2 regions of the Paenibacillus sp. 01T442 genome follow, and region 2 is predicted to be linked to the other one. Evidence: riboswitches for the same ligand, from Rfam matches in the RefSeq annotation. Region 2 holds a riboswitch; the other holds the start of a gene.
The links. Region 2 has a riboswitch for cyclic di-AMP ahead of AC1DLM_RS26340 (CAP domain-containing protein). Riboswitches for the same ligand answer to the same signal wherever they lie in the genome.
Positions count from the first base shown of each region.

Region 1: it holds a riboswitch for cyclic di-AMP, as region 2 does, so the genes downstream of both, AC1DLM_RS00105 (C40 family peptidase) here and AC1DLM_RS26340 (CAP domain-containing protein) in region 2, are expected to answer to the same signal.

Region 1 covers NZ_JBFTPF010000001.1:2,375-8,456, reverse strand. The annotation lists gene AC1DLM_RS00110 (hypothetical protein) at 1-586, opposite strand, end outside; gene AC1DLM_RS00105 (C40 family peptidase) at 771-1,667, opposite strand; cyclic di-AMP (ydaO/yuaA leader) riboswitch at 1,671-1,833, opposite strand; gene AC1DLM_RS00100 (GNAT family N-acetyltransferase) at 1,930-2,442, opposite strand; gene AC1DLM_RS00095 (acetylxylan esterase) at 2,507-3,454, opposite strand; tRNA gene AC1DLM_RS00090 (tRNA-Gly) at 3,891-3,961, opposite strand; tRNA gene AC1DLM_RS00085 (tRNA-Pro) at 3,979-4,055, opposite strand; tRNA gene AC1DLM_RS00080 (tRNA-Arg) at 4,076-4,152, opposite strand; tRNA gene AC1DLM_RS00075 (tRNA-Gly) at 4,159-4,233, opposite strand; gene AC1DLM_RS00070 (AIM24 family protein) at 4,326-5,024, opposite strand; gene AC1DLM_RS00065 (SH3 domain-containing protein) at 5,051-5,506, opposite strand; gene AC1DLM_RS00060 (GyrI-like domain-containing protein) at 5,564-6,082, opposite strand, start outside.
Region 2 covers NZ_JBFTPF010000051.1:28,750-36,723, forward strand. The annotation lists gene AC1DLM_RS26320 (helix-turn-helix transcriptional regulator) at 1-579, shown strand, start outside; gene AC1DLM_RS26325 (hypothetical protein) at 612-1,625, opposite strand; gene AC1DLM_RS26330 (group-specific protein) at 1,871-2,302, opposite strand; gene AC1DLM_RS26335 (SRPBCC family protein) at 2,332-2,787, opposite strand; gene AC1DLM_RS26340 (CAP domain-containing protein) at 3,032-3,682, opposite strand; cyclic di-AMP (ydaO/yuaA leader) riboswitch at 3,688-3,822, opposite strand; gene AC1DLM_RS26345 (hypothetical protein) at 3,991-5,442, shown strand; gene AC1DLM_RS26350 (hypothetical protein) at 5,560-6,015, opposite strand; gene AC1DLM_RS26355 (hypothetical protein) at 6,002-6,799, opposite strand; gene AC1DLM_RS26360 (hypothetical protein) at 6,796-7,320, opposite strand.

The DNA of each region.
Region 1 (6,082 bases), on a different contig from region 2:
CTTCTGAGTGAACATAATCCCCTAGCATGAACGTGGAAGCATCCGCCGAATCGGCATGTGTAAGAAAGAGCAGCGCTACCTTATCATCCCCAACCACAAATCCAACCTGTTCCTTCACCTGAAATTTCTCAAGAATTTTGCCATGATGTGATCTCACGATATGATGGAACCGCCAAATGCCATCTTCCTGAATGATAAAATAAAGCACACGATTGCGATGCGCATTGCTAAACTCCCGCGTCACACCGATCATACATACCTTCTCACCAACACGTAAATATTCATCAATCACATAAGATTTCAGTCGTAACCGGTTCACATTCTTGCTCTGAATATAAGTTTCCATCTCATCTATGGAGCGCTGATCCCTCGGATCTTGTTTTGTTGCGTAAAATACTTCTTTAATGAACGTATCTGTTTGGAATTGCCTAGCCCCTTTGAAATGGTTATACGAATGAAAAAATTGCTTAATCACGACCCGAATGTCTTCTGGTATGGCAGGACCTGTTTCCACGTTATACATGCGATCTGTTCGACCCGACAATTTAATTTTATGAAACAAGCTTTTCCAGACACTGACTTGCATGCCGCACGCGCCACCTACTTTCTTCCAACCATTGTTTCATTATAGGCTATAATTCTCAAAAATTCGATAAAAATCGCACAAATTCGCGCAAAAAAAAGAGCATCTGCCGCTTTGCTTTCCATATAGAAAGTCATAGCGAACATACGCTCTTATACCAGTACTTATACTTGATTTTGCAGCTATTTTATAACACGCGTTTGGCACCTACATATCTGGAGCCCCAATAGGAGCTAGCGAGACTATCAACCGTTACACCAACGGATGTTGTCGAGGAAATGAATTGATTATTTCCGATGTAAATGCCTACATGGTTGACGATACCAGAAGCAAAGAAGACGAGGTCTCCCGCTTTCAAATCCGTCACTCTTGCCCCCGCATTATCGTACATTTGCACGGAGGTGCGTGGCAGCTCGATACCTTTGGCCTCGTATACATAACGAACGAATCCAGAGCAATCGAAGCCCTTAGGTGTAGTTCCTCCCCATCGGTACGGTGTCCCTTTGAACGTCGTTGCAGCTTGAATAATTTGAGCTGCAATGGATGACTGAACGACCTTGGCCACTGGGGCTGCTAGAGCTACTGGTGGCGGTGCAATCCAGGCTGGCTTATGAGTCTTGCCGTCCTCTTCCACGATGGCAATTTTATTCGCATCGTTCCACGCAATCGCAGATCCAAACGTCTCTGTAACAAAGCGTAGAGGGACATAGGTACTCCCTTTAACCAAAGTTGGACTGCTCTCTAATTCAACTAACTTACTGTTCACGATCGCTTGCTCTTCGTCCGTTGTGAGTTGAATCGCCTGTTCTTTGTTCTTAAGCGTGACGACGACTTCATCGCCTTGCTTCGCCCATCCCACTTGATAACCTAATTTCTCCGACAACACACGTAGTGGCACCTGAAGTGTACCTTCCGTATCAATAAACGGCTGTACTTCCGGGAACTGCACCAAGTCATCATTGACTTGAACCTTCACCGAAGAGGTGTCTGGGGCAGCAGCATGCGTGGATGGAGCGGCGAACAGGAAAAAGGCTGCGCCTACAAGAGCGCATGAACAAATAAAGCTTTTGGTAAAAAGTTTCAAAACGTTGTGCCTCCTTGAAGCCTCCGAGGTTAGTTGACGGGTTCGGGAAGAGGTTTTCCCTAGCGCACCCCATTAGCCTATGGCTAACTGAGCATTCATTCACCCCAAGTAAAGAAGTCCCCCGTACCAGAGCTTTCGATGCTCCGAGATTCGGCATTTTTTGTCTATATTAGACTAGCATAGTTCGTTTTAGGATGACAACTTTTGCGAGATGGTAAGTGTTTCCTTTGCTATGTAAAGTACAAAAAAACAGCCACTCTTTTCAGAGCAGCTGCTTATACACCTCGGTAAATAGAATATGCTTACAGGGATTAAATTCATTTTCTGTCATCGGACTAGGATAACTCATGATGTTGAGAGGCAATTTCAGTTGACCTTCTCTGAGTGGTGGCTGTGCATAAGGAAATAGGTTCAAATGGAAGCCGCAGCGCTTATAGAATTCAATTCTCCGCGTAGCATCTGAGGCAGTCGGAGGCTCGACTTCAAGTACGATAGGGGTACTTGCACGGCTCATATACGTCGTCAGCATTTGCTTGCCAATCCCACCGCCTCTTATGGCAGCGTTGACGGCGATATGTTCCACAAATCGAAACGTACTAAAGTTCCAACTGGCCAAGAAGCCAAGTAGTTGCCCTTGAGCATCTCTCTCGACATCGATGCTGTAATTAGGATGAGATAACAGTGCTCGCTGACCTTCATACGTCCTTATTTCCGTTACAGGAAAAGCGGCTTCCATCAGCTCGAATACCTCTTCAAATGAATCCACTTTTTCCATTTGTCAGCACCTCCCTTCAAGTTAGTAATAGGTTATCCAAGTGTGAAGCCTCTTACTTCAGACCTTACCATTTTGAGAAAAAGGCATGTGCCGCTGCATGAGAGCCAGGAGGTGTCGCGTGCCCCATGAAGGGGTACACTTCAATCGATTTGTGTGCTGATTCGATTCGGTTATACGCAGCGAAAATCGCTTCTGGCAAGCAGCACGTATCCTTCAATCCTACCGTAACGTGAACAGGCTGCTCAATTCGATCGCCCAAATTCACGATATCGAAATAGGAAACTGTTCGCAGTACATCTGGCAGATATTCTGGGAACCGGGTAACGAATTCCGCTGCCTCACTAAGTGAGCTGACCGATTGCAACAAGCCCAAATCCATGTGGCATAGATTCGGTACATGGGCAACGGTTGACCGAATACGCTTCTCAAGCGCGGTTACGAGTAGGGCAAGCCCTCCGCCCTGGCTTCCGCCGTATACGAATACCCGCTCACTGTCGATTTCTGGTTGCTCTAACGCGCAGTGTACAGCACGCAAGGAATCGATCGCAACTGCACGATAGTAGCTCGTCTCCGCGTCGAGAATCCCCTGTGTAATCCAGCCCCTCGTCATGCCAGTCTCCTGTGGCAGCAGGTTACCGCTTTCGCCGCCTTGCCCGCGTACATCAACCGCAAGTACCGCATACCCCATAAGCAACCAAGCAGCATGATCCTCGGGTCTTCCCTTGGAGCCCGTATAGCCTGGGAATGTAACAATACAAGGTACCTTCTTAGACTTGCTCTCAGCATTAGGCAGTAACAACCAAGCATGAATCGGTGTTTCCGCAGCACCCTGCAAGACGATCTTATTCACTTCCGCTTGTATAAAAGGTGATGCTACCGGCTCTCTTGTATAGGATGCATCTTGCGTAGCTTCCGTATATGCACGCTCCCAGAATGCAGCCAGATCAGCAGGCGCCGTTAACTGCGATTGATACTGGTGTAACCCCTGAATACGATTTTCAATAGCGTTCATTTCGGTAAGTCCCCTTTGCATGTTTTTCCCATTTTAACCTAGATACACGTGTATGACTATTGGAAAATATGAATATGAAACGGAACATCGATGCTCTATGTCGATGAATCTGTCGGTTCTTCTGCGAACGCAAGAAGACTCCCGATTCGTGTTTAGATGTATAAACTACAGCTAATTTACTCGAATCTGACGTATTTTCGTGATTACATGGAGAAAGTACATTTAATTTATATGAAATTTGAAGAATCGACCAAATCGAAGGAATTTAACTACAGGAATACAGTTAAACTTTCGAATTCGAGAAATACGCTTCAAATAGATGGAGAAAATCCAGTTAAATTGCGGGAAGTAGGTTTATTACTCATCGAGCCCTAAAGGGTTCAATTCCCTAATAATGAAGAAAAAGACCACCCGAAGGTGGTCTCTTTCTTCTGTAAGCGGGCGGCGGGAATCGAACCCGCGCGATCAGCTTGGAAGGCTGAAGTTCTACCATTAAACTACGCCCGCATATAAAAAATCTAAAATGGTCGGGACGACACGATTTGAACATGCGACCCCCTGCTCCCAAAGCAGGTGCTCTACCAAGCTGAGCTACGTCCCGTAGTGAATATAAAGTGTAAATGGCGCGCCCTGAGAGATTCGAACTCCCGACCTTTTGATTCGTAGTCAAATACTCTATCCAGCTGAGCTAAGGGCGCAAATATTGGAGCGGAAGACGGGGATCGAACCCGCGACCCTCGCCTTGGCAAGGCGATGCTCTACCGCTGAGCCACTTCCGCACGGTGTAATTTCTCTTTCGCTCATCAAGTGATTCTCTGAGGCGACAAGGAATAATATATCAGGTATTCAAAACAAATGCAACTATTTTTTATTATTTTATGAAAACGCCCCCAAATGGCAGCACTTCCCGTGCTATGCGGCGCAGTAAGCTATCCGATTTCATATGCTCGTCCAACTTGGGATCTGGCTTACAAGGCTGCATAAGCACATGCCCATGCCCCGTAATCTCCCAGTGATAATTCATATGCTGACTTGCCAGAGTGTTGCCGTATACACAGAGGCGCAGCTTAGCTTGCCGCGGATAGGCAACAAGGCAACTCACATCAACATACAAAGGCTCCACAGCATCCAGGGCCATGTGATGTATAGGGCCAGCTGTTAGCAAACCTAGACTGCCGGGACCGTGAAACTGCATTTTAACTAAATCTTGCGTGATCAACGTGTTCTTCACACTCTGTAGATGCGTTGTAAAGGTCACACCTTCCGTATAGAACAGCACATGTCGAAATTCAAACAATAGATCATCTTCGGCTTCCAAAGGCACGACAGCCAAACTATACGCTTCTGGCAATCCCATTAACACACGCCCAGGACCGAGTATGCGTGATTGGATCAACCGCTTCTTCCTATACATGCTAGGAAGCTTCATCAGTGCATCTTCACGCTGCTCAGGCCTTCCCTGAAATGCAACAATTTGGTTGGGATGCAGTACATGCACAGCCTCTCCCTTTAGAAGCTGCAGTGTAGCCATCCTAGCTTGTGAGCTTGCATTTTCATAGATGATCTCCAAACCACACAACCTCCTCACCAATGCTGTTAGCGCATTCCACGCTTCCTTCTCTGCCAAACGAAGAAGCGAAACACACGTCCAAGCAAGAAATAGCCTACAACCAACGCGGCAGCCGTAATCACCATGTAGGTTATTTTGCGATTTCGTTTATCCTTATCTAGCGCAACTTGTTCCATCGCCTTCAGCCGTTCTTGTAACTGCTCGTTGTCCTTCTTAAGTGCCTCATTCTGACTGAGGAGACGATCCTCGATTTCTTGAGACTGCCTGACGGCTTCCGACAACTTGTCCTTCTGCTCTTCTAATTGCTGCTTCGTAGCCTCATAATCCTTCTGGATTTGTTCTACATTGCTTGGCAATTGATAGATTTCTTTTACCCGATCCAACCAAGAAGCGTGGGCAGCGGGTGTTCGATACATGAACCCGACGATGATGATAAGTACGCCAATAGCTCGTCCAAACCTAGATATGCTACGTATTCGCACCCGCTATCCCTCCCCATGGTTGGCTGCTCGACATTATGTTCTATTTTACAGCAAAATTCACCCCATCACCACTTTTACCGCTTCAACAGGATATCTCAAAATCGTTCTCATTTTGGCAGGCTCTATCTTCCTCGGATCCGATAAGTAGATCTCATGATGAAGACCACAGATCCTTAGCTGGTTCTGCTCTATATATGGATACATTTGAGAAAGTGTTTCCGGTTCAGTCGCATATGGTCCAACGTGCAGCATCTGGACACAGGTTCCCTCGTTCAAGGATTCATAGCCTACATTAGCTATTAGCTTCAGTTCCTTTTTCTTTACCATTGCAGCTGTTCGTGCTTCTTCCACAACCTCACCCGCCACATACGTTGGCATGCGAATCAATAACTTCCAATGCCATTCTTCCCTCGGTACTTCCAAGGCCGTTCGGGGATCCCCATCTACCCACCATTGCCCTTCCAGCTTCGCTACTGTGAAATCATTCTCCAGCTTCTTGTAATGCCCTTTAACGCCGTAGGCGACCGTATACAGCGCTTCTGTAGCGTTAGCGAAGATGGTACCGTTGGGATCTCC
Region 2 (7,974 bases):
GTAACGGATCCTTGGTTTCGTCACCAATTAAATCAAATTGGGCAAATTGTTCACCCCTCTGGCAGCAAAATGGAGAGCTTACTCCGTCCCATTCTTATGGATCTCGCACAAATAGCCAGAGAAAATACCTCTAGTGGACTGAGTCTGAAGCTGCAAACGATGCATGCTTCCTTTCGTATTTTCACCGTGTTAAGCGAGGTCTTACTCGATGAGGCTGTGGTTTCTAGTCAGCAAACCGGCGATTCTGGCTTAGCTGCACAGCTAGCTGCATTCATTGAGCATCAAGCCTCTACGACAATGAAAGGGCAGGAACCTTTCAGAATAACGCTTATTGCGAAGCAGCTCGGGTATAGTCCCGCACATTGCAATCGGGTTTTTCACAAAGCTTATGGGGTCTCCCCACGGCATTATTTGAGCACAATCAAGCTGCGTCAAGCCAAGCTCCTGCTAATGGACCCTACTCATTCAATCGAGCATATCGCCGAACAATTGGGATACAAGGATTTGTCGCAATTCAGCAAACAATTCAAACGATGGACGAATTTATCTCCCACGGCCTACAGACATCTTTCTTGGTGAGAATACGTTATTGTTGGGAAGTGAATTTTCAGCTATTTTAAATTGAGTTTCACACTTATTTTCTTTGCTTCTTCTGTCACTAGTTGAATCGAGTAGCTTCCACTCACTCCATTAAACTCGATGAGTCCACTACTGGATGGAGAGATTACTTTCTCCCATTGAACGAGATTCTTATTCACTACTTGCAGGGTTACATTCCCGGATTCGACCGTTGATTCATAAGGAATACTGACTTTTCCAGCGGTTTTAATCGTATACTCATGAACCTTATACGTACCTTTCAAAGTCCCGATCGTAAGATTAACGTTACCATTCACATTTGATTTACTAGTAAAAGTCGACACATTATGGCTAACTACCATATCTCCACCGAAAGCCATAATAAGCTTAACCGCAATCACAGCGATGATGAAGAAAGCAAAACTAATAATGATCCATTTTATTTTTTTGTTGCTCACTTTGTTGACCCCTTTAGCTTTTAAAATACTTTTGGATATTTTTTTTATTTTCAAGAATGTGCTGATTTTAGTATTGCTAGTAATAGTATCTGCTACCTCATCTACTTTGCTTTGTTTCGATTTGTAACTTGTAAAAATATCAATACCCATATCAAATGTCTTACGCATCACTTCATCTTGAGAAACTTCTTTTCTACTTTTCATTTCAACAATAATTGCATCAAAATCCAACTCCGTTGGGTTAGCTGCCACAGTAGAGCAATAGGTATCAAAGCTAAAAGAGGCTGCGATAATTACATCAACCAAGTATAGGTCACCTGTTTGATTAAGTAAGTTTTCAACTATTAGATAATAATGGCGATAAATTCCCCATGATTCTTTTGCATACTGAGATTCAGCTATGATTAAATCTCTTAAAAGTTCACCAGGTATATGATTGAAATCAATTGACTCTATGTATTTAAGTAGCTCTCTTCTAAAATGAATATTCTCATCAACTAATTCATTAGCATGCTTACCATTCCACTTGAAATAAATGAGCTCATTTCGATTTGAGTTATATGTTTCTATAAATTCATTCGGATTCATGATTTCGATCCTTTGCTTAGATTTATGGGAAATCTTCCTTCATTTAATCGATACATTACTGTCCATTTTTGTTTGTAACGGAACCAGGAGACGTTATTTACAGCAAAACCAGCTAGAATGGTATCGAAAGGGAACGTCAGTACGCTATTTACTCGAAAACTGCTAAAAATCCACGAAAATGGACAAATAGCGCATTCACGTTCCGTTAGCTKCCAATACTAGCATTTTACATAGAAATAGCGTACCTACGTTCCCTTACTACTCAAATTAGGCATCCCCATGTTTGTTCGATCGCAACTTTTATTTATCGTTAAGACTAAGTCGTCTATCGGTCCGATGATTTTCTGCACCTCCGGCAGTTGATAAAACGTACTCGTTTTGTCAATATCGTTCATCTCATCGTTAGCAGAATACATAAAAATAGCCTTCCCTGCTCCGAGAGCTAGTCCTAACTCAACATGGCTTCCCTTACCCGCTGGCAACATGATGATGAAGAGATCTGCACGCAATACGGCTTCTTTCTCTTTCGCACCAATCGCCGCGAGCTCTTGAAGTGAATCGATACCTGTATGCATCGTCCAATCGTATGTTTGAAGATATCCCATAGACTTCAACTGCTTCGCAACATATCGGACATTGTCGATGTTTTTGAAACTGGATGCAAGATAGAATTTCAATTGGATCCCCTCTCTTCTCTTCTCCCTACTTACTTTTGCTCAGCTAAAATTTTCAACTGCTCATTCCGATAGTTCAAAAATCGTGTCATATATCTCCTCAACACAACCCTCTCAACGATCCATCCGACCCAGCCCAGCGGGGCCTCAAAAGTTAATGTATCTTTCATCAAAGTTTTATTACCTAAATCGATAAATTCGTGCTCATGCCTCATACTTTTAAACGTACCCTGCAACATCTCATCAACAAAGCGGTAAGGCCGAGCATAATTCGATATGAGTGACTTGTGTTTTTGCCTAATGAAGAAATGTCTCGCCTCAAAAGTAACTGTATCCCCTCCACTAATCATGCCTGTTGTCGTTCCAGCTATCGCTCGTTCCTTGGTATGTGGCCAAACAGTCCGCGTATGTATATCAATATTCGTTGCCATGTCAAAGCAAACATCAATAGATGCTTTTATTTCGATTTCTGTGAAAATCTTAATCACGGGATGCACCTCAATATTCTTTCTGTATCAATTTAGATTTTCAGCTACATAATACGATCCTTGCCGATCCATATGATATATAATACCATCACATACAATTAGTAGGTTGGATTTATTGGATTTTATCCATTGTTGCGGAACGTAGTTCCCCTTCGCAGTACAGGTGACCCACACTGAAGCGTTAATACAAAAAACAGCCTCCCAAGGGAGACTGCCACAATCCACGATTATCACGTAACTTAACTTAATTACTTATAAATTCCTGTACCCACTCACCGTTGTAATAACCCACGCCAATTTGGGTATAGTTCGGACTCAAAATATTCGCTCTATGACCTGAACTATTCATCCATGCTGTCATGACAGCATCAGGCGTTTGTTGACCTTTGGCGATGTTTTCACCCGCGTAGGAATAAGAGATGCCATAGGAGCTCATCATATCAAAAGGTGACCCGTAAGTTGGCGATGTATGATCGAAATAGCCGTTATTGTACATGTCTTTCGCTTTATCCAGTGCCATCGCGGTAAGTGCGCTATTGCTGGTCAAAGGCTTCAATCCAGCCTTCGTTCTCTCCTGGTTGACTAAGGTAACCACTTGGCTAGCGAAAGTGGATTGCGTAGGTGCTGGCGTAACCTGTGGTTTAGTCGCAACAGTTGTACCCGTGCTTCCTGGGATGTTGAGCTTCATGCCCGACCAAATCACGTTCGGGTTGGATACTTGCGGATTCGCCTTGATCAGCGAAGTAAGGCTGACGCCATATTTTTTCGAGATTAACCACATGGTATCGTTGCCTGCTACCGTGTGCGTTCCCGTAGCAGCAAATGCTGAGTTCGCCCCCATCAAGACGGTCAAACCTAGTGCTCCTGTAACTACAAGCTTCTTGTAACGTTTCACTATAAACCTCTCCTTTTCGCGGCCTGCGAGGTTAGCTGTCGGATTCGGATCAAAGAGTAATCACCCGGCCGCGCATAACGCGACTTCACCCCAAAGATTGGTTCCCCCGTGCTTCAAAAAAGCTTCGGCCTTCTAAGTTTTGATCCAGCATGGATCTCAACGATTGTAACATGGGAATTCAGTGAGATCATGACTCAAAATTTACCATCAACAACACGATCTGGATATATCCTCCTTTATTCATACAACTTTTCTCACCATCCCGCGTCTAATCAGTAGCAATACTAACTTAGAAAAGGGTGATGGTTTTGAAGAAATTTGCTATAAAATGCTCGATTGTCATTCTCGGATTGATGAGCGGATTGTTACCGTTACTTCCCATGCAAGCTTCAGCAAGCGTATCTGTGAAGGCATCTCTGCCCTATTTTCCAATTCAAATCAATGGTCAAGACATGGATATTACCCATAGCCAATACCCGTTTCTGGTGTATAAAGACATCACTTACCTACCCATGACATGGAACAATTTCCAAACGCTCGGCATTGAATACAACTGGAGTGAATCCGATGGATTGCAGATTTGGTCAAATCGGAATTTCCCTCCACCCATTCATCAAAACCCGCTTGAACAGGATCTGACAACCAAAAGTAATGCAAGCAGTTACTCTGTCCAAATTTCCGATGTGCCAATTACGATGAATCAAGTAGAAATCAATAATCAAACAGAGCCCTACCCTTTTCTAACGTATCAAGATGTGATTTATATGCCTTTGACTTGGCGATTCGTCCATGATCTTCTTCAGATTGACATCCAATGGGGTGATGATGCAGGACTTTCGCTAGTCGGTGGGCAAAATGCTATCTATTCCATCATCGGTGACGATGATAGTTCACTATATTTCTACTCCCTGCTTTCCGCGGACCCTGCAAAATCCATGCTTAAGATGGATAAAAACAACTATCAAATCGAATGGAAAAACAATGAAGAACAAGATCAATTCTTCAAAGGACTTTCTAGTTCTCCCCATCCATTAGCTGGTAAACCAATAKAGTTAGTGCGTAAAGATCGCGATTTGTACTACGGTAATGTAAAAGTATACACACTTACAGACTCCGATGTATGGGAATCGGCAGCCTGGGGAGCACCTGTCCATACGTACGCGGCATTTCCTGCTGGCGATCAACGGGTAATCATATCCGTTAATCTGACCTTGCCGATTGCCGCTATTGGTCCAAATTATGGCACGACCTATACATTTCTTATTCAAAATGGGAACGTGACCCGACTCGAAGATTTCAATCAAAAGCTAGACCGCGTCATCCCGAATCCAGATGGTACCGTGTGGATTGCTTCTGCTAAATTACCTAGTCGAAGTGGCTATATTTCGGGTAGTGCCCGCGTTGGCTTGCTAGACCAAGTAGGAACGCTTCACATGGTAAATGAAAAGCTTCATGAATTGGATGTCAATGCATTAGGTATAACTAATCTTTCATTGACCAATCCTGCATCTACCGATGGAAGCCTCTATATCGTATTGAATGGCATCTCGAATAAGGATTATGCTGTGCAAGATACAGCTGGACTGTACAAACTGAATACGAAATTAGAAACAAAACGGTTATCCGACTATGTCTTTGGCGACTATTATTTGGATAAGAACAGAAACATTTTCATTAAACATCGCAACAATACGATAGAGAATCTGACTACGGGTGAGATGGGAACATGGTTTGATTATGAATTAGCTAAAATGAAATGAAAATACGCGTGTTAGTAAAAAGCAAGAGGCTAGTGGATATATCCATTAGCCTCTTGCTTTTTCGTGCAATCCAGCAAAAATAAGCTTGAAAGCTCAAGCTTGTCATATGTTCTATTTTTAAAATTTGCCTACGGATAGCGCTTGGTATTCCCACAACACATGCTGTACCTCTTTAAATCGTTCCTCATGGCATTGGATAATGACAGCAAGCTCGGGTAATCGCTCTTTTTTGCGAATAACATGTTTAAGTAGCTTCGTTTGTATGATGCGTGTGAGGCAATACCCCACAATAAATCCGCAAATAGCGCAAATAACTCCCCAAATAATTGGCCCCCAATACAATATGAAGCCGAAACTAATCCCAATGACAGTGAATGCCGTGGATGTTGCCATACCAACCTCGAAGGCCAGCGCTTTCTTGTTCGGATTTGAATTGTAATTATGATCGGGTATGTCCATATAGTTTTCCATCATGATAACCATGATTTCATTACGAGCTAGACCCATCTGTTCAAGTACGGCTAGTGCTTCCTCCACTTCTATCGAGTGCTCAAAAGTACTAATGATCAGCATGCGGGTCATTCTCCTTCTCAAACAGACGTAATGGAAAATGTGGATACTTTTCTGCTAAGTATTGCTTCTGCTCTAGACGAAAAAGTCGATTATGATCTTGCGCTGTCATAAATGCGTCATACACAGAGCCTCCAATGACTGACGGCATGAATAATAGCCAATGTGGATTTAGTAGTGCAGTCGATTTGGATAACTTACCAAGTATCAGATAAAGAGTAGCTTCGTGTGATCGCGACATGGTCAAATAAATAAACCACCAGAGTACCCAATAGAATCCTAAAGCAATTCGGTTATTATATAAATGGCCGAGTCCCGGAAAAACAAAGGAACAGACCATAGCTGCCCCAGGTCTCTTGTAGCTAATATTCGTGATCGTCCAAGGTTTAATGAGATTGGAAGTAATTCTTGCTCCTTCAAGCTTTGCCAGATGGCATTGCTTATTCGCATCGATCGCCTTGATATAACTATCCCATATCGCGAACAAGTAAACGAAGGCATAGGCGAATGCCCACCTTGGCTCAATAACTTGTGCAGCCAACTCGAATTGCCCACTGAAGGAGTAATAGATCGCCTCATTGATTCTAGCAAGTGAATTGATGACCACTTCCCATGTTGATAACAGAAATCCGCGTATAAATTGATGGAGCAGGAAATGACCGAATCCAGGAAAGGAAGCTGACCACCACGCTATTATCTTCGGATCCTGCCAACGCAGGCTAGTTAAACCGTCCAGACTTAATAAAGCTTGCTGTCTCCGTGGCGGATGCTCTTGTACAGAACTCAAGTTCGATCGATTCTCCTTGTCGATTTAGATTTTTGATCAATCCAATGCTTTTTCAGCTTTGTAAATACAAGAACACACAGCGTCTGCACGATGAGATACACGCAAAAAGAATAGCTTAATTTCCAGTGTAGGTACTGAAATACATCAAAATAAACATTTAAAGATTCATAGGCTGTTCCTATTAATGAACAACCTAATATATAGAAAGGAATCATCAACCCACGAATACGGAACCTGATGTAGTAATAAGCAAAAAAATAACCAAAGACAGGATATAAAGACCATGTTAGAATATCTGCAAAATCGAAATACGGATAAATATTCGTGTTATAGAGGTCAAACGGTGGTACGGCAATGATCGTATCCAAATTTTTGGCCGTATTCAGACTGAAAAGCATCATAATGATACTCACAGATTTTGGCATGTTACTTGGCAGAAACCACATAAAACCATAACTTAACACGAGACAAACGAGTGTAAATATCGTATTCCTTTGCAATAGCACATCAAGGTGACTCAAATGGTATTCCTTCCTTTCGCATAACTAAACGATACAATAGTAGTGCAAGTCCTGTACAAATAAGGAGCAAGACACTTTCCAAATATGACCAAGATACTCTCCACTGTTCAGAGTAGTGAACAATTCCTAAGTTTTGCATGCAAAATTTCAATACCACATGAAAGATTGAGAAAATAAAGATGGACAACGTCTTGTACAATAATCCACGTATTTTTACAAACTGCTCTATGGCCCATATCACTATAATCGGCGTAATCACTTGTTGATATATGATTCTAAAGATGATATCCGATAACCGAGGTGAAGGAATCAATAACTGATAATTCAAGGTGATAATCATAAAGTAGACACCATGCAGTAAAAGTACAATTAACCAGCAGAAGATTGTTTCAAACAGTTGCAACCTTCGCTTTATAACGAAAAAGGTAATGATGGTAAGGATATAAAATGTAATGAGCAGAATTTTTCCCATGCTTGCAGCACCATTGTCCCCTTCATCAACACATGTTTTTAACAAATATGCCCAACTTTGCACACATTTAGTACTGATTAGAAAAGGCACACCTTGCTACTAATCTTAATAGAAATCAAAACATGATATACTAGAACTTATTGTTTCTGTTGATCTGTTTTAGGAAAGTTAGGAGTGATGTC